Regions from separate parts of the Corynebacterium tuberculostearicum genome, predicted to be linked through region 1. Evidence: riboswitches for the same ligand, from Rfam matches in the RefSeq annotation. Region 1 holds a riboswitch; the other holds the start of a gene.
What was found. A riboswitch is a leader RNA that binds a small molecule or an ion and turns the genes downstream of it on or off. The one in region 1 is predicted to bind thiamine pyrophosphate.
Positions count from the first base shown of each region.

Region 2: it holds a riboswitch for thiamine pyrophosphate, as region 1 does, so the genes downstream of both, thiC (phosphomethylpyrimidine synthase ThiC) here and I6J28_RS00945 (ECF transporter S component) in region 1, are expected to answer to the same signal.

Region 1 is NZ_CP069791.1:173,597-179,448, forward strand. Features, by position in the region: gene I6J28_RS00935 (energy-coupling factor transporter transmembrane component T family protein) at 1-168, opposite strand, end outside; gene I6J28_RS00940 (ABC transporter ATP-binding protein) at 161-1,588, opposite strand; gene I6J28_RS00945 (ECF transporter S component) at 1,603-2,217, opposite strand; TPP riboswitch at 2,207-2,348, opposite strand; gene I6J28_RS00950 (YPDG domain-containing protein) at 2,813-5,852, opposite strand, start outside.
Region 2 is NZ_CP069791.1:1,234,687-1,240,538, forward strand. Features, by position in the region: gene sucB (2-oxoglutarate dehydrogenase, E2 component, dihydrolipoamide succinyltransferase) at 1-1,874, opposite strand, end outside; gene I6J28_RS05995 (oxidoreductase) at 2,000-2,410, shown strand; gene thiC (phosphomethylpyrimidine synthase ThiC) at 2,402-4,183, opposite strand; TPP riboswitch at 4,182-4,292, opposite strand; gene I6J28_RS06005 (isochorismatase family protein) at 4,609-5,145, opposite strand; gene I6J28_RS06010 (leucyl aminopeptidase) at 5,184-5,852, opposite strand, start outside.

The DNA of each region.
Region 1 (5,852 bases):
CTTTAGTAGCTGCCCCCATGACACCCCGCACAGCGGCGCGAGGATCAGGGTAAGCGTCAGCGATACCGCAGCCGAGATCCAGTCAATGGAGGCCAATAGTGGGGTAACCCAGATAAACATCAAAAAGATGCGGCTAAGCGGATTAGCCCCGTGCAAAAGATTAGGCACCGCGCACCTCCACTCGGTGATCCCCCAAGGCCTGGATAAATAGCGGGTCATGGGTAATGGAGGCGATGGTGATGCCGTCATCCGCCAATTGCCGCAGCAAGCGCACCAGCTCCACAAAGGTCTGAGGGTCTTGCCCAAAGGTGGGCTCATCCAAGAGCAGCACCGACGGCGCGGTCACCAAGGCAGTGGCCACAGATAGGCGTCGTTTCTCGCCGCCCGAGAGCGTAAACGGGTTAGCGTCTAAGAGATGTTGCAGGCGCAGTGATTCCACCAGCTGCGCGATCCTTTCCTCCGGCGGGTCCGCGCGCATTACCTTGGGCGCAACGCGCAGCTCTTCGGCCACCGTGCGGGCGACGAATTGGTGCTCCGGATTCTGGAAGACAAAGCCAATGCGGTCCGCTAGCTCGCGTGATTTCCAGCGGAGCGGTGACCCTTTGACCCCGCGTCGCACGAAATCGGCCACCCCAATTTCCCCGGATTTAGCCGGCAGCAACCCGGCCATGGTCATCAACCAGGTGGACTTACCCGCGCCATTCGGCCCGGTAATGACCGTGGATGCTCCCGCCGGCAGCGCAATCGTGCGTGGTGGCCCATAACGCGTGACGAGGTCGGTGCTCCACAGCGCGGCTTCGCGCTGCGCAAGCTCGGCCTCGCTGAGGCGGCGCGCCTGCAGCAGGCCGGAGACCTGGCGGCGCTGGGCCACCTCCGCGAAGGAAGTATCCGCTACGATGCGCCCGCGGTCCAGCTCCACTGCGCGGTCGAGCACACCGTCCCACGCTGCGTGCTGGTGCTCTACCACCACGAGCGTCGCGCCGGTTTCTTCCACCAGCCTAGAGACCGCTCGCACCACATCGCGCGCGCCGGCTGGATCCAGGTTGGCCGTGGGCTCATCCAGCAGCACCACACCCGCGCCCATCGCAATGACACCGGCCAACGCCAAACGCTGTTTTTGGCCACCAGAAAGCCTCTCAGTGGGAAAATCCAGCGGTACAAAAGGCCCCACCAACTCCTTGGCAGCCGCTACTCGACGCCAAATATCCTCACGCGGGTAAGCCAGGTTCTCACAGCCGAATGCAATGTCATCGCCTACGCGCGCGGAGATCACCTGCGAGTCTGGGTCCTGGAGCACCAACCCCACCGGGATGGAGCGCCCCGGTTCCTCCACCATGCCGGTGGAGTCTTCAAGAAGAATCTCGCCTGTGCGAGTTCCCTCCTCATCGGAGCCGAGCACTCCTGCCATCGCGGCCAGCAAAGTGGACTTACCCGATCCCGAGTCACCACACAGCAGTACCCGCTCGCCTGGCTCAATGACCAAGTCAATATCGGCCAAAGCCGGCTGCTTTCGTCCCGCATGGGTCCACCCAAAGCCACGGGCGGTTATCTTGGTGGCATTTCCCGCCAGCGTTGAAAAATCAGACACCGAAACAACACGCCCTAAGCGCGCTGTTCACGGCCTGCGGCAAAGCGATCCAAGGCACCGGTCTTCGCCAACGCCTTGACCACAAAATAGCCCAACGCACCGGCCAAAATGGCACCGGAAACGCTCAGCGTAGCCAGGTAAATAATCTTAAACTCAAAGCTACGAGCCAGGTTGCCGGAGAGAAACAGCTCCAGAACAAAAGCACCCCAACCGGCAGCCATGCCGGCCAAGATAGACACGCCCAGACCAAACCTACGGTAGAGGAAAATTGCCAGGATGATCTCCACACCAATGCCCTGCGCGAGGCCGGAGTACAGGGTGCTAAAGCCCCACTGGGAGCCCAGCACCGCAGAAACGGTTGCGGCAAGAACCTCCACATAGACAGCCGCACCCGGCTTGCGAATAATCAGGCCACCCAGCACGCCACCGATAAGCCAAATACCAGTAGCAATGCCTCCCAGGCCCGGAGTCACGGCATCCATGGCCTCAAACCAGGCATAGCCCACCGCATTCCACCCCAGGAACACGAAACCACAGGCCACGCCCAAAACGGACGCCACCACAATATCGACCACGCGCCAGTTCAAGCTGCGCTTCGGTGCTGCAGACACACGTGTATTAGTAGTCATAATTTCCTCCCTCTCGCCGGCATTATCCGGATCAGGTTCAACGGTTCGCCACAACTTCTGTGGCATCTCAGCCTCTACCTTGCTCAACGAGCTCAGTGTCAGCACAGGCAAAAGCACCCGTGATTTGTGCAATTATCAAACCTCAGTCACGAGCCACACAGACGTATGCGCGTTCCTGACCAAAAGCTGTACTCATCCTAGCAAGTCCCAACACCCCTACCCCTTACTACCACCCCGCACGCAGCATAAGGTTCAGCCACATCATCGAGACTTGTCTACCTACCCAGCACCGAACGAGCACCTTCCCCACAGCGCGACCCAGATGCTCACCACCCTCCACCAAAGCCACCCAAAACAATGAAACCCTGCGGAGCGCCAACAAACGCCACGCAGGGTCAAGATCTGAGGTCAATTGCCCAGCCAAAATCACCAGCGCAATCAGCAATCAGACGTAAGAAGACGATAGGCCGTTAGCACCAGCAATCGCTACGGACTGTACTGGGCTAACGGCCAATACCGTTCCCTAATCGGTGGGAAGATTACGCCCTTCCCGTGGCGCGGAAGTGCAAGACTCTAAACGATCCCGCACTCACGATTACTTGGAGGAGCTGGAAGAGCTGGAGGAACCAGCGCCCGGAGCACAGGAGTTGATGAGCAATCCCAGTGCCAGTGCGCCAGCCGCAGCCAGAGCAATTCCGCCACCAATGCGGCCAGCCTCTGGGCTAACCTTCTTCAGCATCAGGTCAATCTGGTTAGCCTGCTTTGCAAGCGGGCCATTGAAGATACCCAGCTGTTTTTGCAGCTGAGCATTCTTCTGACCCAGCTGACGGTTGATGCCATCAATCTGTGCAGAGACCTGCTTTACCAGCGGGGAGAAGCCCGGGATGTTCATCTGGGAAGCCAGACCAATCGGCAGCAGGAACAGCAGCGGCAAGCCAAGGCCGGCAGCAGCCGGAGCACAGCGCTCCCAATCAACGTTGGAAGAACCATCCAGGATGCTGGAGCCATCAGTAATGCTGGAACCAGACTCATCCTTCTCTTCGATGGCGACCTCAACAGTGTCAATCACCTTGCCTTCAGGATCCTTGACCTCAACGACAATCTTGTCGCCAGGCTTGGCATCCTCATTCGGCTTCACAGTGATGTTGCCGTTTTCATCAATCTCAGCGGTACCCGGACCGTCAGTTACCTCAACGGTAGTGCCAGGCTTAACGTCACCGGAATTAGGATCCTTGTCAATCTCTACGGACTCACCCGGAGTCGTCTTAGAGTCGTTCCAATTCGGCTCGTCCGTGTCCGAATCCGAATTCTCTACTAGGTCCGCAACACCGTTGTCGTTCTTGTCAGTAATACCGGTATCGCCAAGGCCGTCGCCGTCCTCGTCGTTGACCGAGCCCTCTGGAACTTCAGACTCCTCAGCGTTGGTCTTACCGTCACCATCGGTGTCTTCGTCACCATCATTGGTGCCGTCACCATCGGTATCCGGGTTCAGCGGGTCAAGGCAAGCTTCCTTCTCATCATCGTTGGAAACACCGTCGCCATCAGCGTCCGGATCCTCCTTGTTGATGATTTTGTCGCCGTCCTTATCACCCTTCGGACCATCCTCATCATCCTTATCGATGATATCCGGGATGCCATCGCCATCAGAGTCCTTGGACTCATCAACGGTTGGGTCAGACTCCTCAGCATTGGACTTACCGTCACCATCGGTGTCCTTTTCACCGTCCGGAGTCTTGTTTCCGTCCTTATCCTTAGTCTTCGGGTCGTACGGGTCCGTACCGGCAGCCTTCTCGTCAGAGTTGTTGACGCCATCGCCATCGATATCCGGGTCAACCGCATCCGGGATGCCGTCGTTATCGGTGTCATTGGTCAGCGGGCCATCGGTGATATCAGCCTCGCCGTCCTCCGGATCCTTATCGGTAACACCGGTATCGCCAAGGCCGTCGCCGTCCTTATCCTCAACCGAGCCCTCCGGAACCTCAGACTCATCCTTGTTCTTCTTACCGTCACCGTCGGTGTCCTCGTCACCATCATTGATGCCGTCACCATCGGTATCCGGGTTCAGAGGATCAAGGCCAGCTTCCTTCTCATCATCGTTGGAAACACCGTCGCCATCAGCGTCCGGATCCTCCTTGTTGATGATTTTGTCGCCGTCCTTATCACCCTCCGGACCGTCCTCGTTATCGCGGTCGACGATATCCGGGATGCCGTCCTTGTCCTTATCGGTGATTTCGGCTTCACCCGGGATTTCCTTACCGTCCGGCCCAACCGGAACCTCGGACTCGTCCTTGTTCTTGATGCCGTCACCGTCGGTGTCCTCGTCACCATCGTTGACGCCATCACCATCGGTATCCGGGTTCTTCGGATCGGTACCGGCAGCCTTCTCGTCAGCATTGTTGACGCCGTCACCGTCGATATCCGGATCCTGGGAATCCGGGATACCGTCACCATCGGTGTCCGGATCCTCAATCATGCGCTCGGTTACGGTGAGGTCGAAGGAATCAGTAGCGGTAATATCCTTACCCTCATCATCCTTCAGCACTGCCTTAACAGTGATGTCCTTCCAAGTCTCCAGCTCAGCATCAGCAGGAACATCGCCCTCAATAGCCTTGGTATCCGGGTTGTACTTCAAGAACTTCGGCAAACCATCAACAGTTACCTCAGCACCATCAGTAGCCCTAACCGGGATGGAAACCTCCTTCTCACCACGCTGAACCTTCATGTTCGGGATAGCATCCACAGTCACAGCAATGTTCGGGTCGTTTACGTCAACAGTGACATCAACAGTATCGGTGGACTTATCCGGGTAAGTCACAATAACCGGAACGGTGATCTTGTCACCAGGCTTGGCATCCTCCGGAACCGGAACGGTGATCTCACCAGTGTTCTCATCAACCTTTACGCCCTCAGGAGCATCCTCGCCCGGCTTGAACGTGGTGCCCTCAGGAGCCTTGGTGTCCTTGCCGTCCTTGTCCTTGAACTCAGGCTTGTCGATCTTGACATCGTCACCAGGCTTACCGGTGCCGTCATTGTACTCCGGCTCGAACTCGTCGTTCTGCTTTGTTTGAGGCGTTGCTTCCTCGACCTCGAACGGAGCGGAACCGACAGTCCTGGTGCCATCCTCCAAGACTGCAACAACCGGAACATCAAACTTGGTGCCCGGCTCTGCACCCTCCGGGAAGGTCAGAGTCACTTCACCAGTGGCCTCGTCCAGCTCAACGGTGTAGCCTTCAGGCTCCTCGAACGTACCCGGAAGCTCGAACTTGGAAACCGGCGACGGCAGGTCCTCGCCCTTTTCCGACTCCACCTCATCGGTAGTGGTGGTGTTGTCAAAGGTCGGAACACCTGACTCCAGCGGCTCACCCGGAGCACCTTCAGTCTCCTCGTACACCGGAGCCCAACCGACCAGCACAGTGAAGGAGTCAGCGGCGATACGGCTGCCGCGGGCGTTGTCTTCGTCGATATCAACCGGGTAGAGGTCCGCACGGAACGTCGTGGTCTTGTCAATGCCGTCCGGGAACAGATCTTCATCACCCGTGTCCAGCGGGAAGGAAGGCAATTCACCGTTCGCGTCCGCCTTCAACGGCTCACTGGTGTCAACGACTTTACCGGTGTCAGTGTTGACCCACTCAATT
Region 2 (5,852 bases), 1.1 Mb from region 1:
CGCTTTTCAATAGCCGCGGTGCCCAGGATGCCGGCCTGTGGCGGAACCAAGATCGGGGTATCGAGCATGGCGCCCTCGGAACCGATGTTGGTCACGGTGAAGGTAGCACCGGTGAGATCGTTCGGCTTCAGCTTGTTATTGCGGGCCTTATCAGCGAGCTCTGCAATCTGCTGAGCGATCTGCGGCAGGGTCAAATCCTGTGCCTTGTGGATGACCGGGGTGAGCAGGCCCTTCGGGGTGTCAACGGCGATAGCGATGTTGACGTCCGAGTGGTAGGTCATCTCCTTGGTCTCTGGGTTATAAGACGCATTGACGTTCGGGTGGGAGACCAGAGCCTCGGCGGTAGCCTTCACGATGAATGGCAGGAAGGACAGGTTGGCACCGTGCTTGTCGATGAACGCCTGCTTGTTCTTCTTGCGCATATCCCAGATGGCAGTCATGTCGACTTCCTGAACGTGGGTAAGCTGCGCGGAAATCTGCAGTGCCTCGACCATCTTGGCGGCGGTGATTTCGCGGATGCGGTTGACCTTCTGGGTGGTGCCGATGAGCTCCTGCTTGGCCGGATCCACGGACTTGGTGGACCAACGCGCGCGAGGGGAGTTATCGGACTGTGCGCCAGACTTGGCAGGTGCATCGCCCTCGCCAGCAGCGGCGAGCACGTCCTGCTTGCGGATACGGCCGCCCACGCCGGTGCCCTCAACGGTGTTGAGGTCTACGCCGTGCTTTTCAGCCAGCTTGCGTACCAGTGGGGTGACATAAGGAACGTTGTCGCCGTTATTGACCTTGGCAGAGGTGTTCAGGGAGGAATCCTGCTTGGACTCCTTCTTCTCCTCAGCCTTCGGTTCTGGCTTCTTCTCTTCCTTTTCTTCGGCCTGTGGCTCTTCCTTCTTGTCTTCCTGTGGCTCTGGCTTGGCCTCGGAGGAGGATGCGGTGGCGTTTTCGTCGCCGATGCGGGCGATGATTTCGCCGACCTCGATGGTGTCGTCCTCGTCGGCGAGGATTTCTACCAGGGTGCCTGCTACTGGGGAAGGAATTTCGGTGTCGACCTTGTCGGTGGAGACCTCGAGCAGTGGCTCGTCTACCTCGACGGTATCGCCAACGGACTTGAGCCACTGGGTGATGGTGCCTTCGGTGACGGATTCGCCGAGTTCTGGCATTTCCACGTCGGCTGCGTCGCCGGAGCCGCCGTTGGAGGAGTCAGCCTTCGCCTCTTCCTTTTCTTCTGCCTTGGGCTCTTCCTTCTTTTCTTCCTGTGGCTCTGGCTTGGCCTCGGAGGAGGATGCGGTGGCGTTTTCGTCGCCGATGCGGGCGATGACTTCGCCGACCTCGATGGTGTCGTCCTCGTCGGCGAGGATTTCTACCAGGGTGCCTGCTACTGGGGAAGGAATTTCGGTGTCGACCTTGTCGGTGGAGACCTCGAGCAGTGGTTCGTCTACCTCGACGGTGTCGCCAACGGACTTGAGCCACTGGGTGATGGTGCCCTCGGTGACGGATTCGCCGAGTTCTGGCATTTCCACGTCGGCTGCGTCGCCGGAGTCGCCGTTGGAGGAGTCAGCCTTCGGCTCTTCCTTCTTTTCTTCTGCTTCTTCCTCGCCCTTATCAGCGGAGGAGTCGTTGGATGCGGAGCCTGCCTCATCCTCGTCACCGATGATGGCGATGACTTCGCCAACCTCGATGGTGTCATCCTCGTCAGCCTTAATTTCAATAATGGTGCCGGCTACGGGGGAGGGGATTTCAGTATCGACCTTATCGGTGGAGACCTCGAGCAATGGGTCGTCGACCTCGACGGTGTCGCCGACGGACTTCAGCCACTGCGTGATGGTGCCTTCGGTTACGGATTCGCCCAGCTCGGGCATCTCAACGGAGTTCGCCATGAGTTATAAGACTCCTCGAAAGTTGGAAGTGTTCTATCGCTACCCGACAATCTTACAGCGTGATGCTCACCCTCGTGCAGATGTGGGGTTAGTAACTACCCTCCTTCCGGGTAAGCTAGGCAATTATGTTCAACCCTTTCCGCCGCAATAAGTCCAGATCGTCGCTGCGACCACCCCGCGGACCGGGGGAGACCGTCCGCCCGGAAGACGCGCAGGATCTGCAACAGTGGGCCGCCGGAAAGGCTTTTGTAGAAGCCTTTGTGGAGCCGGAAACGGTAGTTAATGAGATGTCCGTTGTCGTTGTGGATGAAAACGGCGATTTTATCCGGCGCCGTATTGGCGGGCCGAAAGGCATAGATGCGGTGGCCAAACTATTGAGCTGCGATATTTATGATGTAGAAGAAACCGGCTATCCGCAGCGAATGCGCGATCGCATGGAAAGGCAGCGCATCTTGCGCAAAAGGGAAGAGCAAAGGCAACGCCGCGCCCGATTTGAGCGCGGCGAAAATCCCGATACAGGGCGAGAGCTAAGCTAGGTCAGCATCCTCGCGTAAATAAATTTGAGACCCGTTGCGGCGGAATTCGGCGGATTTTTCCTGCATACCTTCCTCTGGTGCTGAGCCGTGGGCTGCCGCGCGGACCTGGTCGCCCAGCGTCGGCATGCCCAGCTCGGCCATTTGCCCGCCGAACATCTCGCGGATGTCTTGGCTGATGCGCATGGAGCAGAACTTCGGCCCACACATGGAACAAAAGTGTGCGGTCTTTGCTGGCTCAGCAGGCAACGTTTCATCGTGATAGGCCTGAGCGGTCTCGGGGTCGAGGGAGAGCGCAAATTGGTCATTCCAGCGAAATTCAAAGCGGGCCTTGCTCATGGCATCGTCCCAAGCGCGGGCGCCTGGATGTCCCTTGGCAACGTCCGCTGAATGCGCCGCAATCTTATAAGTAATGACACCAGTTTTTACATCATCGCGGTTGGGCAGTCCCAAATGCTCCTTCGGCGTGACATAGCACAACATGGCTGTACCACCCATTGCGATATGGGCGGCACCGATGGCGGAAGTGATGTGATCATAGCCAGGGGCGATATCGGTAACTAGAGGGCCGAGGGTATAGAAGGGGGCATCTGAAGCCCAGTCCTGTTCGAGTTCGTTGTTTTCTTGAATCATGTTGAGCGGCACGTGTCCGGGGCCTTCCACCATGACTTGGACGTCATACTCCCAGGCGCGGCGGGTAAGTTCGCCGATAGTCTTTAGCTCTGCAAATTGGGCGGCGTCGTTGGCATCGGCAAGGCTGCCGGGGCGCAGGCCGTCGCCAAGCGAAAATGCAACATCGTATTGAGCGAAAATCTCGCACAGCTCATCGAAGTGCTCGTACAGAAATGACTCTTTGTGGTGAGCAAGGCACCATCCCGCCATGATGGAGCCACCGCGGCTGACAATGCCGGTCACGCGATTGCTTGCTAGCGGTACATACGCCAAGAGCACACCGGCGTGAATGGTCATATAGTCCACGCCCTGTTCGCATTGCTCGATGACGGTATCGCGGAAGATTTCCCAGGTCAGATCCTCTGCCACGCCATTGACCTTTTCCAATGCTTGGTAAATAGGCACGGTGCCAATGGGAACTGGGGAATTGCGCAGAATCCACTCGCGGGTGGTGTGGATATCGTCACCAGTGGAAAGATCCATTACGGTGTCCGCGCCCCACTGGGTAGCCCAGCGCAGTTTGGACACTTCTTCCTCGATGGAGGAGGTAACCGCGGAGTTACCAATATTGGCGTTGATTTTGGTGAGAAATTTTCGCCCAATGATCATGGGCTCAGACTCGGGGTGGTTGACATTATTAGGGATAATGGCGCGGCCGCGAGCTACCTCAGCGCGGACGAATTCCGGATCGCAGTGCTCACGCAGTGCTACGAATTCCATTTCGCGGGTGATGATTCCTTGGCGGGCGTAGTGCATTTGAGTTACGCGGCGCCCAGGCTGAGCCTTAAGCGGCGGGCGCTTAGAGCCTTTCCACTCTTGGGAAGACGCCCCGCGGCGCTGTGCGGCACGTCCATCGTCAGCCAGCTCGCGGCCGCGACCGGTGTACTCTTTGGTATCTCCGCGCTCGCTAATCCACTCGCTGCGCAGGGCCGGTAGCCCCACTTCAGGTGCGCATTCTGGCCCACGCGTGCGGTAGACGCGGAAGGGCTCATTGGGGCCTTGTGGGGAATCATCCAGTTGGATTTCGGTCTCTGGAACTTCTAGACCGTCGTGGTGAATGGGGGAATAGGAATGCTTAGGGTGGTTTTCTGGGGCAGCCGTCATGGCAAGCGCTCCTCTCTTCCTTCGTAGGTATTAACCAAACAGGTTCGAACGGTCTATGCGCAGCTTTAGCGCACTCTCAGCCCGTGCTCGGGCACCCGTGGGGACGCAGATCACCCTATAACAATCGTCTCGCGTAGCGCAGAGCTTTCGCCAATTTGGTGGAGACGCATTTGTCGAGGTGAGGTAGTAGGAGCCTTGGTGGCATCTTTCAACAGGAAACTTTCAGGTACTTGACACCCGAATCCAATTTCGATACCCCATACTTAAATCATGCGTTTGAGAGAGCGCATGCGAGAGAGATAGAGAGAACCCCTCCCGTTTCCAGAGGGCGGCTGCTTTAGCTGATACATGGAAACACTTTGTAGAGAGACGCCTACGGCCCTCGAACCAGATTCGGTTCGAGGGCCGTAGGCGTTGTCGTGCGCCTAGCAGATGGTGGCACCGGCAGCGGCCAATTCCTGCAACGCGGTCTCGCCACGGGCATCATCAACGGGGGAGCAGTACTCACGCAGTACGCGGACGGTGAACCCTTCTCTCAAGGCGTCGGCGGCCGTGGCGCGCACGCAGTGATCGGTGGCAATGCCCACGATATCCACGGCGTCTATGTGGCGCTCGCGCAACCAGTCAGCGAGCAAGGTACCGTTCGCAGCGCCCTCGAATCCGGAATAGGCCGCGGTGTATTCACCTTTGCGGAAGTAGGCTTGCGCCGGCCCGATGGCCTCATGCATGGCCGCCCCGTGGGAGTCGGCTACGCAGTGCACTGGCCAAGAATCGACAAAATCCGGGTCCTTTGAAAAGTGAGAACCCGGATCGATGTGCCAATCCTGCGTGGCTACGACGGTTTCGTAGTCCTGTTGCAGGGAGGCGATTTTTGCAGCGACCTCATTGCCCCGCTCGGTGCCTAAGGCGCCGCCGGGGCAGAAGTCATGTTGTACGTCAACGATGATTAAAGCAGGCTTCATGCCTCTAGGATTCTAAACGCAACAAGCCTGTTGTGGTGCTACTTTAATTCAGCAATCTCGCGCAGGGCGGCAACCACCGTGCGGGTGGGCACGCCGGTGCCCATCTTCGGGGTGTATCCATAAGGGCCCGTGGTGTTGAAGGAAGGGCCAGCCACATCGATATGGGCCCATTCGATTCCCTCGCCCACGAAGTGCTGGAGGTAGGTGCCGGCGTATTCCATGCCGCCCTCACGCTTGGCGTTGATATTGCGGATATCGGCGCTGGCGGACTTCACGGATTCCTCGTGTTCCTCTAGCAAAGGCATGGCCCATGCCTTTTCGCCCACCTCGCGGCCAATCTCGGCCATGCGATCGCGGAATTCTTCCGAGCCCATCACGCCGGCGGTGCGCTCACCCAGGGCGACCATCTGGGCGCCGGTCAAGGTCGCGGTTTCGATGAGGTAATCGGGGTTGTCTTCGCTGGCGCGCGCAATGGCGTCGGCAAGCACGAGGCGGCCCTCCGCGTCAGTGTTGAGTACCTCGGAGGTAATGCCGCCGTAGTGGGTGATGACGTCACCCGGGCGGGTGGCATCGCTGCCCGGCATGTTTTCTGCCAGCGGCAGGGTAGCGGTGATGCCCACCTTCAGGTTCAGCTTTGCCGCAGCGATGATGGCGGCGGCCATTGCAGCGGAACCGCCCATGTCAGAAATCATGTCCCACATCTTGGC